DNA from 2 places in the Ferdinandcohnia jepli genome. Region 1 is predicted to be linked to the other one. Evidence: riboswitches for the same ligand, from Rfam matches in the RefSeq annotation. Region 1 holds a riboswitch; the other holds the start of a gene.
What was found. A riboswitch is a leader RNA that binds a small molecule or an ion and turns the genes downstream of it on or off. The one in region 1 is predicted to bind glycine.
Positions count from the first base shown of each region.

Region 1 (4,209 bases):
ACCGATGATATTCCGTTCTGTTGAAGGAACCATTGTAAATACATCTGTGTAGCCCGATATTCTGTAAAAATAATAACCTTATCATTAATTTGTTTAATTAATTCAACTGCTTTTTCTGCCTTAGAATTTTGAGACACCTGTTCTACTTTTTTCATAAGTCCCATAACCAAATCCTGAGGGACCTGAACACCGTCTTCATTCTTTTTTTCTAGCATCTTTTTCAGTGTGAAATAAACGGCTTCACGACTACTACACGCTTCTCTTTGTAGAGTTAAAATAGAGAACATGCTTGAAGCAAATGGTGAAAAGCTTGAACGATAGGCTGTAATTGCGTCATATAATTCCTGTTCAGTTTCAGAGAATTCAATCGGTACAGTTTCAACCCTACGTTTCGTCCACTCAATCCCTGTATCATCACGGCGATTTCGAATCATCACCTTATTCACTAATTCCTTTAAATGCTCATGGTCTTCAATGGATTTCTTTTTCTTTCCATATAGTTCATCAAAATAAGACTGATTCCCTAAGTGACCTGGCTTAAGTAAGGATACAAGATTAAAAATCTCTTCAATTTTGTTTTGAATAGGAGTTGCTGTTAACAATAAGCAAAACTTCTTTTTTAGATTTTGAACAAATTCATAGTTTTTGGTTTTGTTATTTTTTAACTTATGAGCTTCATCGATAATAATGAGGTCATAATCCTGTTCATATACGATTTCTCGGTGTGGGCTGCGTTTTGCAGTATCAATAGAAGAAACAACTACATCATACTGCTCCCACATATAACTTTTCTTTTGTTGGACAGCAGGTATATAGAACTTTTGATTTAATTCCATTGCCCATTGTGAAACAAGGGATGCTGGTACAAGGATTAAAACCTTTTTTACCAATCCCCTAATCATGTATTCTTTTAAAATGAGGCCAGCTTCTATTGTTTTTCCAAGCCCAACTTCATCAGCCAGAATAGCTTTTCCATTCATTTTTTCAACGACTTGCTTTGCAACTTCAAGTTGATGTGGAAGTGGTGTAAGTTGTGGTAAATGCTTAGGCGCTTGTAACCCTTCAAATTCAGGTATGGTCTGATGCTTTTCCACTTCATAAGCAAGCTTAAAAAGCTCCCAGTTTGCCCAAGGACCGTCTTCGTCAATTCTCTGTAAAAAGTCACCTTTCCACGAGTGATCAAATTCAAAATCGACATTCATACTTTCACAGTCCTTTCCTCGTTGAGTGTAGTAAAAAATATAAGTGATTCCAAAATACGAACGTTTGACTATAAAAATACAGTAATGTTAGCTAAATAATTTATTGCCGAAACCGCTCGTAAATGGTAGGATGATAGTAGTTTCGAAACCGCTTTAATTTGTTAAATACCGAGCGAATAAGCTTAGTATGGGTCATTTTCAATAGCTGTTTCGTTAGTATTACCAAAAAAATGAAATATATGAATATCGCGAATGACAACAAGGGGAGAGACTACAATTTGTAGCGCCGAAGGAGCAAGCAGTAACTGTGAATCTCTCAGGCAAAAAGACTCTTGTTCGACGCAACTCTGGAGAGAGCCACTCATTTAAAGTGTTGGCCACCAAAGGGGAAAGCCTCATCATACATAACACGAGGTAAACTTTCAGGTGCAAGGACAGAGACTTCACATATGTGGAGTCTATCTGTCCTTTTTTGTGTAGTCTGAATTTTTTAACAATCATGTAAGGGGGAATCAGATTGTCTGAATTAAAACGAACACCTTTATTTAATGAGTATCAAAAGCTTGGTGCAAAAACGATTGATTTTGGTGGATGGGATCTTCCTGTTCAGTTTTCTAGTATTAAAGAAGAGCATGAAGCAGTTCGTACCAAAGCAGGTCTTTTTGATGTTTCTCATATGGGAGAAATCACAGTAAAGGGAACTGGTAGCTTAGCATATTTACAAAAAATGATGACAAATGATGTTTCGCTTTTAAAAGACGGCGGAGCTCAATACACCGCAATGTGTTATGAAAATGGTGGAACTGTTGATGACTTATTAATCTATAAAAAAGCAGACAACGACTACCTATTAGTTGTAAATGCTTCAAATATTGAGAAAGACTTTGAGTGGATGACGCAGCATGTGTTTGGAGATGTAGAAGTTGTTAATATCTCCAATGAAATTGCCCAAGTTGCTATCCAAGGTCCTTTAGCCCAAACCGTTTTACAAAAGCTTACAACAACAGACCTTAGTGAAATCAAGTTCTTTAAATTTAATGATGAAGTAGAAGTTGCCGGAAAAAGTTCACTGGTGTCTAGAACAGGGTATACAGGTGAAGATGGTTTTGAAATATATTGCGCAGCAGAAGATGTTGTGACAATTTGGAATGCGATTTTAGAAGCTGGGAAGCAAGAAGGAATTTTACCATGTGGTTTAGGTGCACGTGACACACTTCGTTTTGAAGCAAATCTTGCACTTTATGGCCAAGAATTATCAAAGGATATCACTCCGATCGAAGCTGGTATTGGATTTGCTGTAAAACCTAACAAAGAGGATGACTTTTTCGGTAAGGCTGTTCTTAAGCAACAAAAAGAAGAAGGTGCTCCTAGGAAGCTTGTCGGTATTGAAATGATCGACAAAGGGATTCCTCGTCACGGCTATGAAGTGTTTGTAGGCGAAGAACAAGTGGGAGAAGTAACAACTGGTACTCAATCTCCAACGCTACAAAAGAATATTGGTTTAGTCTTACTAAAAGCAGAGCATGCAGAGCTTGGTACTGAAGTTGAAGTACAGGTTCGTAAAAAGCGTCTTAAAGCTGTAGTAGTGGCAACGCCATTTTACAAACGTCCAAAAAAATAATGGTTTACTAATATCCTATTTAGGGAAGGGGTACATTCATGAAACATCGTTATTTACCAATGACGGAACAAGACAAAAATGAAATGCTTCAAGCAATCGGAGTATCCACTGTTGATGAACTTTTTAATGATATTCCTGAAAGTGTTCGATTCAAAGGAGAATACAACATTAAGAAAGCTAAGTCAGAGCCTGAATTAATGAAAGAACTATCAGTACTTGCTTCTAAAAATGCTGATCTTCGTTCACATGCATCATTTCTAGGTGCTGGTGTATATGACCATTACATGCCGGTTATCGTCGACCATGTTCTATCTCGTTCTGAATTCTATACAGCTTATACACCTTATCAGCCGGAAATTTCTCAAGGAGAGCTTCAAGCGATCTTTGAATTCCAAACGATGATTTGTGAACTAACAGGTATGGATGTTGCAAACTCTTCCATGTATGACGGTGGTACTGCACTTGCAGAAGCAGCGATGCTATCAACAGGACATACAAAAAATAAAAAAGTTCTTGTTTCAAAGGCGGTTCATCCTGAATCCCGTTTAGTATTAGAAACATATGCAAAAGGACAATATATCGAAGTTGTTGAAATCCCAACTAAAAATGGGGTAACAGATATCGAAGCTTTAAAAGATTTAATGGATGAAAATGTAGCATCTATTATTGTTCAATATCCAAACTTCCTTGGCCAGATTGAACCACTAAAAGAAATTGAAGCAGTTGCTCATACTGGTAAGAGCATGTTTATTGTATCAAGCAATCCGCTAGCATTAGGGGCGTTAACACCTCCTGGGAAATTTGGTGCTGACATCGTAGTAGGGGATGCGCAACCATTTGGTATTCCAGCTGCATTTGGTGGACCTCACTGTGGATATTTTGCTGTAACAACTAAATTAATGCGGAAAGTTCCTGGTCGTTTAGTAGGTCAAACAGTTGATGAAGATGGAAAGCGCGGATTTGTATTAACACTACAAGCACGTGAACAACATATTCGTCGAGACAAAGCGACATCAAATATCTGTTCAAACCAAGCCTTAAATGCACTTGCTGCATCAGTAGCAATGACTGCTCTAGGTAAAAAAGGTATAAAAGAAATATCTACAAACAATATTCAAAAAGCTCATTACGCAAAAACTCAATTTGTTAACAATGGCATTAACGTTGCTTTTGATGGACCGTTCTTTAATGAATTTGTGGTTAACTTAGGTAAGTCTGTAAAAGAAGCAAATGCTCATCTTATTCAAAAAGGAATTATTGGCGGATACGATTTAGGCCGTGATTATCCAGAATTAGAAGGTCATATGTTAGTGGCTGTAACTGAACTTCGCACAAAAGAAGAAATTGACACACTTGTAAAAGAATTGGGGGATGGCAATGAATAAG
Region 1 covers NZ_JBFOKR010000002.1:2,188-6,396, reverse strand. The annotation lists gene AB3M96_RS02025 (DEAD/DEAH box helicase) at 1-1,202, opposite strand, end outside; glycine riboswitch at 1,455-1,544, shown strand; gene gcvT (glycine cleavage system aminomethyltransferase GcvT) at 1,720-2,823, shown strand; gene gcvPA (aminomethyl-transferring glycine dehydrogenase subunit GcvPA) at 2,862-4,208, shown strand; gene gcvPB (aminomethyl-transferring glycine dehydrogenase subunit GcvPB) at 4,201-4,209, shown strand, end outside.

Region 2 (4,209 bases), on a different contig from region 1:
ACTAGCGAATACTTCGCTTATAATAGCTATAAATAATGGTACATAAGCGTTCATCATTGTATCTCCTTTTGATGTAGTCCACCATTGATTTTACAGACATAGATTCTTAAAAACAATTAAAGTTTTATAGTCATTACTATGGTCAAAGTATATGTAATATTTATAACATTTAAATGGTAGATTTAGATTTTATTAGGAATTTTTAGTATAATTATATATTGTAAAAATAATGACAGGGTAGAGGTAAATATAAAATGACAACAGCAATTACAGAAATAGTATTAACAGGAACCTTCAATTTCAGAGATTTAGGTGGTTACATTACCAAAGAAGGTCGTAAAGTTAAAAAAGGAATGTTATTTCGTTCAGGTAATTTAAGTAGGGTAACAGAGAAAGACCTAGAAACTATTAGTCACCTTAACATTCAAAAAATTTGTGATTTACGTGGTGTAGACGAAATTGAAAAGTACCCAGATCCGGTAATTGATGATGCTGTCTGGTATCATACGCCGATATTGTCAGATGACAAAATGATGGGGCAAGTTGGAACACACTCTAGCTTTGCTGACGAACTAAGGAAAACAAAACCAGGTGAACTATTACTTAATTTAAACAAAAATATGATTTCTTTTAAGACTGCTTTTCAGAATGTTTTTAACGTGTTACTAAATGAACCACATACTCCGATGCTATTTCATTGTATGGCAGGAAAGGATCGAACTGGTGCAGTAGCAGCACTTATTCTTAGTGTTTTAGGAGTTACAAGAGAAGATATCCATAACGATTATCTGTATACGAATGAAACACTTGAGCAAATGAATGCAAACTTTGAGGAGATAGGCTACAACGACCTACCAAATATCGATCAAGATGTAATAGACTCTATCATGGAAGCACGGGTCGAATATATCGAAGCATTTCTTAATGAGTTAGAAATACAATATGGAAGTGCAGATACATATTGTAAAGAGGTACTTGGTCTTTCTACAGAGGACATTGATGTATTGAAGACTCATTTATTAGAGTAATGGCATGATAGAAATATAGAACGTTATCCTAAAGGGGTAACGTTCTTTTTGTAGAATATAATACTAAAAATAACAATGGAGGAATGCTCTTGGACAATCTTACAATTAAACTTACAAATCGAACAGAAGGCCCATAACTTGGGCCTTCTTCATGTCTATAAAATAGTAGTTTAATTGCTTTGTAAGTTAGTAACTGAGCGAGTTGGCAAGCTCCAACCAAAACGATGTGACGTAACACGTAACAGAAAGATGATACAAAAAAGTGTATATAACTGATACGGTTCTTGTGCCCATCCCATGCTGATGATAAATCCTGCAATCATGGCCCATACCATATATAATTCTTTGCGAAACACAATCGGCTTTTGCTGAGCTAATACATCGCGGATAATTCCTCCGCCAGCACCAGTAATAGCTGCTGAGAACATAATTGCAAGAATAGGAAGTTCTATCGAATATGCATACATTGCACCCTGTACCGCAAAGGCTGAGAGACCGATTGCATCGAACAGATGCCATTCCCTTACCCGTTCCACTGCACTGTCCGGTAACAAGAATACTATTGTAATAGTTATAATTGCAATTATAAAAAGAGGCGTTTGTTGCCATAATTCATGTATGGGGATACCTATTAAAAGATTTCGAATTGCGCCACCACCAAATGACGTAATTAAACCTAACACATAAACCCCGATAATATCATACTTAGCCTCCATTGCAACGATTGCACCACTAATCGCAAATGCAATTGTTCCAAACACATTTAACACATCCCAAACCACAAAAAAACCCCCTAATCCAAAGTAAAACATCATACAAAAACTGAGAATCCTTTATCTCTGTCCTTGTACCTGAGAGTTTTACCTAATCTAGAAGGTGTTACCCCTTGGGTGGCTTACCAGCGCTCTCCAGAGAAGCGTCTTACTGTGGTCTTTTTACCTGAGAGATTAGCCTTTTGTTAAGATTTGCCCCTTCGGTGACGTTAGATACGTTCTCTCCCACAATAATCGTCCGCGAGTATTCTTAAATTCATAAGAATATTATCCGATAATCGCTTGTACTGTCAATAAAAATAATTCTTTATTAAAAATCTGCATAGATGTTAAAGGAAAATAGGACTCTTTTCCCGTTTTCGACAAGAATTTCCATTTTTCTTACAAATGACGCTCTATTTCTGATAATATAAATTATAGAGAGGGGTGCGATTACATGGGTTTATTTGGTTCTAAAGAATCACAAAAGAAAAAGGTTTCATCTAATGAATTTTCATGGAAGAAAAATAAAATAACACTTACTGATGATGGATATTTAGTTACTGATGGAATTATTAACATTAACAGAATACCAATTCGTCACATTGAAACAGTCACTTATAGTATTAATATAACAAAGGACGTTGCAGCACCTGAAATACAGATTATTGGAAAAGGCGTCGTATTAGGTACACTAAAGGTTGGTAACGAAACAAAAGATGAGATCCAGGATTGGCTGTTGGAGAAACTTGAGTTATAAAAGCAGAATCAACACACCGAACATTATGAACTGCACCAAAAATTGTTGGACAATAATCTAACGATGGAGGTGCAGTTTTTTTATGTAAAAATAACAAACCAATTCCTAAAAGAATAATCCTTCCTAAGATAACAAAGATTACTAGTATAGTTTTTTTCGTAAACAGGTCAGGAGTTGATTTTCCTTTGGCAAAGGTAATAAGTTCGATAGTCATTCTTTCCTTTTTACTCGCCTTTGGATATATGTTCTTAATACATTCACCAAAGAAGATAACAAAGCAGAACCATGTATCTGTGGAATCATCTAGTAAACCAGTTGTCATGGTCATTATTGATTCAATAATGGATGAGCCAATGCAGAGTGCTATTTCGAATGGAAAGGCACCAGCATTAGAATTTCTTATGAAGAATGGCTATTATTACCCTTCAATGATTAGTAGCTATCCAACTATGTCAGTGGCAATCGATAGTACCTTATTAACGGGTACGTATCCTGACCAACATAAGGTTCCAGCCCTTGTCTGGTTTGATGAAAAGGAGCAAAGGTTAGTTAGCTATGGAAGCGCATGGAAGGAAATAGCAAAGCTCGGTGTTAAACAAGTAATGAGAGATAGCATTCTTAACTTAAATCAAAGGCATTTAAGTATGAACGTTAAAACGATTCATGAAGAGCTTGGACTTCAGTCATCTTCCATTAATACTCTTGTTTATCGCGGGAGCCATAGTCGACAACTTAATGTACCAAGGCTCTTTAAATATCTTGGCTATTTGAATGAAAATGAAGAGGTTCCTGCGCCAAATTATTTTTCGTATGGATTATTATCAAAAAATGATCCGGATAATAAGTATACACATTTTTGGCAGGCCTTCGGATTTACAGACCGTTTTGCTACGAAGGAATTAACCTATTTAATACAACAAGATACTCTTCCTTCCTATTCATTGGTTTATCTATCAGACAATGATAAGCAAGTTCATAAGAAGGGTGTATATGTAACAAAAGGAATAGAGGAAGCCGATAAGCATTTACAAGAACTATTAAATTTGTACTCATCATGTGAAGAGGCAATTGAGAAGAATACTTGGGTGGTAATGGGTGATAGTGGCCAGACCTATATAAAAAATAACAAAAAAGAAGCATTAATTGACTTGCGAAAACTACTTGATACTTTTAAGATACATAAAATTGGAGAACCTGTTCAAAACAATGATCAGATTGTATTAGGTCTAAATGAGAGAATGTCGTTTATTTACTTATTGGATAAGGAAATTAGCGCCGAAGATATTTTGAAGTTGTTGAAAGAAGACTCGAGGTTAGATGTAATGGCATGGAAAGAAGGCAAGCAGGTTATTGTAAGCAAAAGTGGTATTAGTGGTACCTTAACCTTTCAACCTGGTGGTGAGTATATTGATCAGTATGGTCAATCCTGGTCGATAGATGGAAATGAAAAAATTATGGACTTAGTGCTGCAAGAAAATGAAATTTTGTATGGAGATTACCCAGATGGATTAGCAAGACTATATAGTTCATTCTTTTCACATTCAGGTACTTTCTTGATTGTTAATGCAAAACCGGGATATGAATTTATAGGAGAAGGTTCACCAAGACATGTTGGAGGAGCAAGTCATGGCTCTCTTCATAAGGATGACTCACATTTTCCAATGATTGT
Region 2 covers NZ_JBFOKR010000015.1:147,281-151,489, reverse strand. The annotation lists gene AB3M96_RS17020 (DMT family transporter) at 1-54, opposite strand, end outside; gene AB3M96_RS17015 (tyrosine-protein phosphatase) at 255-1,028, shown strand; gene AB3M96_RS17010 (trimeric intracellular cation channel family protein) at 1,199-1,810, opposite strand; glycine riboswitch at 1,946-2,039, opposite strand; gene AB3M96_RS17005 (hypothetical protein) at 2,238-2,540, shown strand; gene AB3M96_RS17000 (alkaline phosphatase family protein) at 2,726-4,209, shown strand, end outside.
Region 2: another riboswitch for glycine. It lies ahead of AB3M96_RS17010 (trimeric intracellular cation channel family protein); the one in region 1 lies ahead of gcvT (glycine cleavage system aminomethyltransferase GcvT).